2 regions of the Metabacillus sp. 84 genome follow, and region 1 is predicted to be linked to the other one. Evidence: predicted binding sites of a transcription regulator. Region 1 holds the regulator's gene; the other holds the start of a gene.
The links. Region 1 encodes LexA, which represses DNA repair genes until DNA is damaged. Its sites were predicted from a motif close to CGAACATATGTTCG; they were not measured.

Region 1 (2,204 bases):
GGAGCTGTCGGAAAAGATCATTACCATCCAGCGGGATTACGGCAACCGTTCTGAAAGAAAGAACGCACGTTTTAAGTATACAGTCGACCGCCTCGGCCTGGAAACCGTGAAAGAGGAGCTGGAAGAGAGGCTCGGCTGGAAGCTCGGGCAGCCTGAAGATTTTCATTTTGACCATAACGGGGACCGTTATGGCTGGGTGGAAGGAACAGAAGGCACATGGCATTATACGTTGTTTGTAGAAGGCGGCCGTGTGGCGGACTTTGAAGGCTACCAGCTTAAGACAGGCTTAAAAGAGATCGCGAGAGTGCATACCGGCGATTTCCGCCTTACTGCCAATCAAAATGTTATCATCGCGAATGTAGCTGCTGAAAAGAAGGCGGAAATTGAAGGGCTCATTCAAGCATACGGCTTAACAGACGGAGCCCATCACTCTGCACTCCGCCGGAGTTCGATGGCATGTGTAGCACTCCCGACATGCGGTCTGGCTATGGCCGAGGCGGAGCGTTACCTTCCAGAGCTGATCAGCAGGATTGAAGAAATTGTGGATATAAACGGTCTTCGGGGAGAAGAGATCACCATCCGCATGACCGGCTGTCCGAACGGATGTGCCCGCCATGCACTGGGGGAAATCGGCTTTATCGGAAAAGCTCCCGGAAAGTATAACATGTACTTGGGAGCAGCCTTTGACGGCAGCCGGCTCAGCAAAATGTACAAAGAGAACATTGGAGAAGAAGAAATTCTGAATGAGCTCGGGCAGCTTTTGCCCCGCTACGCAAAGGAAAGAGAACAAGGAGAACATTTTGGGGATTATGTCATCCGTGCCGGCATCATCGGGGCAACGACTGACGGAACCAACTTTCATGCGTTATAAAAAAGAAGATGGCTGCCAGCCATCTTCTTTTTATGCAGAAAAAAAGCCTGTCCTGACGAACAAGGCTCTCAATGCACCGTACGATATACGCCAATCACTTTTCCTAAGATTGAAACATTCCGCAGGATAATAGGCTCCATGGATGAATTTTCCGGCTGAAGCCTGATATAATCCTTTTCTCTGAAAAAGCGCTTGACGGTTGCTTCATCATCTTCCGTCATGGCGACCACGATCTCTCCATTATTAGCAGACTGCTGCTGGCGGACTATCACAAGGTCTCCGTCCAGAATTCCCGCTTCAATCATACTGTCTCCTACAACTTCAAGCATAAATACATGGTCATCAGGAGGGACCAGACGTTCGGGCAGCGGGAAATATTCTTCAATGTTTTCTACTGCTGTAATAGGAACCCCTGCTGTAACCTTCCCGATAATCGGGATGTTGACAGCGCTGCTTTTTGGAATTTCCAGTTCTTCGTTCAGTACTTCAATCGCTCTCGGCTTAGTGGGGTCTCTCCGTATCAATCCTTTATTCTCGAGCCGCGCAAGGTGGCCATGCACGGTAGAGCTAGAGGCAAGGCCTACGGCCAAGCCAATTTCACGGACGGAGGGAGGATAGCCTTTGCTTTTGACTTCCTGTTTAATAAATTCCAGAATGTCCTGTTGCCTTTTTGATAGTTTGCTCATCCTTAGCACCTCAGAGTAAGTAATTTATAGTTATTATAGCATGATTTACCTGCATATACAAACATAAGTTCGAAAACCTCTTGACTGGGAATGTTTGTTCGGATTATAATGAATTTATCAAAATACGAACAAACATTCTGGAGGGATTCAAATGTCTAAAATTACATTTGCTTACATTTCTGTTTTCGCACTTCTTGTTGGAGGAATTTTATACGCAGCCGCTGATAAAGGGAACAGCAGCCTGCTTGAAAAATATGCTAAAATAGAAATCCGTGAAGGCGATACGCTGTGGGATCTTGCGGAAGAGCTCAAAGGCAGACATGATCTTACAAGTACTGAATTCGTGGAGTGGGTCAACAAGGAGAACAGGATGACTTCCCTCGTCATTAAACCTGGCGAAGAGCTGTATATACCGGTTAAAAAAGAAGAAGTGTATAAAATAGATGCGAAGATGATAGCTTCAGAAGAGTAGGTGGTTGTTTGAAAGCGATAATTTACTGCAGGGTGAGCACAGATAAGGCAGAACAGGAGACATCGCTGCAGAGGCAAAAGGAAGAACTCTCCTCGCTTGCAGAAGAGCACGGGATGGAACCGGTGCAGACCATCATGGAGAAAGCCAGCGGCTATGAAATAGAGAGAGAGGGGAT
Region 2 (2,204 bases), on a different contig from region 1:
CCGCCTTCGTATAGGAAACGGCGCGGAGCAGGGAGTCAGAGCCGTATTTGCTTCGGATAGAATCCATGACATACCCGAGAGTCCGGTGCTTCTCCCGGTCGGGCTGAAACAGGTTAAGCTGGCTTTCCGCGTCCTCTTCAATATTGGAAAGAGCAATTGAAATTTTGCGGACCGTTTTTCCATCATAAAATTCATCAAACAGCTCAAGACACGTGCGGTAGAGGTCCATCGTAATATTGGTCGGCTCCTCCATCGTCCGCGAGCGGTAAAAACCTCCGCCGAGCTCATCCTTGCTGTATCCGACTCCGAAGCTGACCGTTCGGCCGGCCCGGCAGTGATGGCGGGCCCTCCGAGCTACTTCCTCGCACATTTCAAGGATCACATGCCTGATTTCCTTTGGATCGGTATAATCGCGCATCAGAATCTGGCTTTTGCCGAAGCTGATCTGCCCCTGCAAAATCGGTTCGCCAATATCAGAGAGATCCACCCCCCATGCATGATAATAAAGCTGATTTCCCATGATGCCGAATTTTTTCTCCAGCCGCTCAAGCGGGTAGCGGGCGAGCTGGCCGATGCTGAAAATCCCCATCCGGTTCAGGTTTTTTTCCATTCTGCCGCCAATGCCCCACATTTGGCTCAAAGGCTTTAGATTCCAAAGCTTCGTTTCTACGTCATCATAGGTCCATTCCGCCACACCGGTCTTTTTCGCCTCGATGTCAAGGCAAACCTTGGACAGCAGCATATTCGGACCGATGCCGATTGCACATGGAAGCTGGAATTCCCGTTCCATTTCACTTCTGATTTTCCAGGCGATTGTGGTCGCATCCCCCCAAAGGTGCTCCACCCCGTCTACTTGAATAAAGCTTTCATCGACGCTGTAAATGTGGATTGCCTCCCGCGGAACATACCGGTGAAACATTTTGGAAAGCTCCGTTGAAATCCGGATAAACATCGCCATCTTCGGATTTACCACATGAATCCGGGGATCGTCCGGAATTTCAAACTTTCTTGATCCTGTTTTAATATTGAAATCCTTTTTCAGCCGGGGAGATGCGGCCAGCACCACGCTTCCCTGCCGTTCGGTATCACCGACTACAGCAAGATAGCACGTGTGCGGATCAAGCCCCATCAGAACCGCCGCGCAGCTCGCATAAAAGCTTTTCATATCAATGCAAAGAATTTTCTTTTTGGGAAGCTGGTCATACTCCATCTCACTTACCCCTCCAACAAGAATGTGTGTTCGTAGTTCTATTATACCGCTAATCATAATCGAATAAACGTTCGTGTTCAATGGTAGTTTTTGGCGAACAGTGAAAAACTGCATGATAGCAGGCAAAAAGAAAGCCTTCCTGGGGGGAAATCTTTTTTCAGGCAGAAGGAATGGCTTTATAACAGGGGAAATAGCAAGCAGCTGTGACGTTGCAAAAAGCACCGCTGGAGAATAGGCTGATCTGTTCATTCAACCATTATAGACGGAACTTTGGGAAGATGAAGGACCGGCGCAGGAGTATTAAGAGTGTAAATCCATCATTAATGGAATATAATGGTATAAAGGGTGAGGAGGGATAATATGGAAAATTCCGTTAGAAATGGGATTGTTTATTTCTTATTTTTACTTGTGGCGGGATGGTTCTTATATAGCGGTGTGCGATTCGGAATGGTGTTAGAAAAGGAAGCGAAAGAAATTTATGACCTTAGAACATTTTCAGCGTTTCAATATCTCTTCCCGGTTGCAGCCGGAATGCTGTTTGCAGCTCCAGAGCTGATACTGGACATCTGGCGGGAAGGGCGCTGGAAAATCGGGTGGCTAAAGCTCCTGATCATTGGCCTGCCGCTTGCATACTTGACCGGAGCAAACCTTCAATTTCTTACCGGCGAGCACCTCCTGCCTTTTCCAGGTTTTCTCACAGGAGGCTATGGGACATTGCAAAATCTCATGATCAGCTCGATCTGCGGAACGGCTTTCGGATATATTCTCCTTTCAAGTGTAAGAAAGCAGCCCCGATAAGAGCTGCTTTCTCTGCAATCATTTTCCTGCCCAAACGTCTTTCGCAACACGGCCCTGCTGCTGCAGATCAGCGAGCCACTCGGCCGCTTCTTCTTCGGATGAATCTCTTTCGGCCTGGTAGATTTCTTTCATTGCCGCTTCCACATCCGGTGCCATTTTGCTGCCATCCCCGCAAATGTATAGATGTGCATGCTGG

Region 2: the regulator LexA is predicted to act here: its motif matches at 1,271-1,284, upstream of ACQCV8_RS07165 (DNA polymerase thumb domain-containing protein).

Annotation. Positions count from the first base shown of each region.
Region 1 is NZ_JBNILN010000004.1:63,450-65,653, reverse strand. It holds gene cysI (assimilatory sulfite reductase (NADPH) hemoprotein subunit) at 1-871, shown strand, start outside; gene lexA (transcriptional repressor LexA) at 940-1,557, opposite strand; gene yneA (cell division suppressor protein YneA) at 1,709-2,029, shown strand; gene ACQCV8_RS09315 (YneB family resolvase-like protein) at 2,038-2,204, shown strand, end outside.
Region 2 is NZ_JBNILN010000003.1:88,035-90,238, reverse strand. It holds gene ACQCV8_RS07165 (DNA polymerase thumb domain-containing protein) at 1-1,210, opposite strand, end outside; gene ACQCV8_RS07160 (hypothetical protein) at 1,571-2,008, shown strand; gene ACQCV8_RS07155 (bifunctional cytochrome P450/NADPH--P450 reductase) at 2,027-2,204, opposite strand, start outside.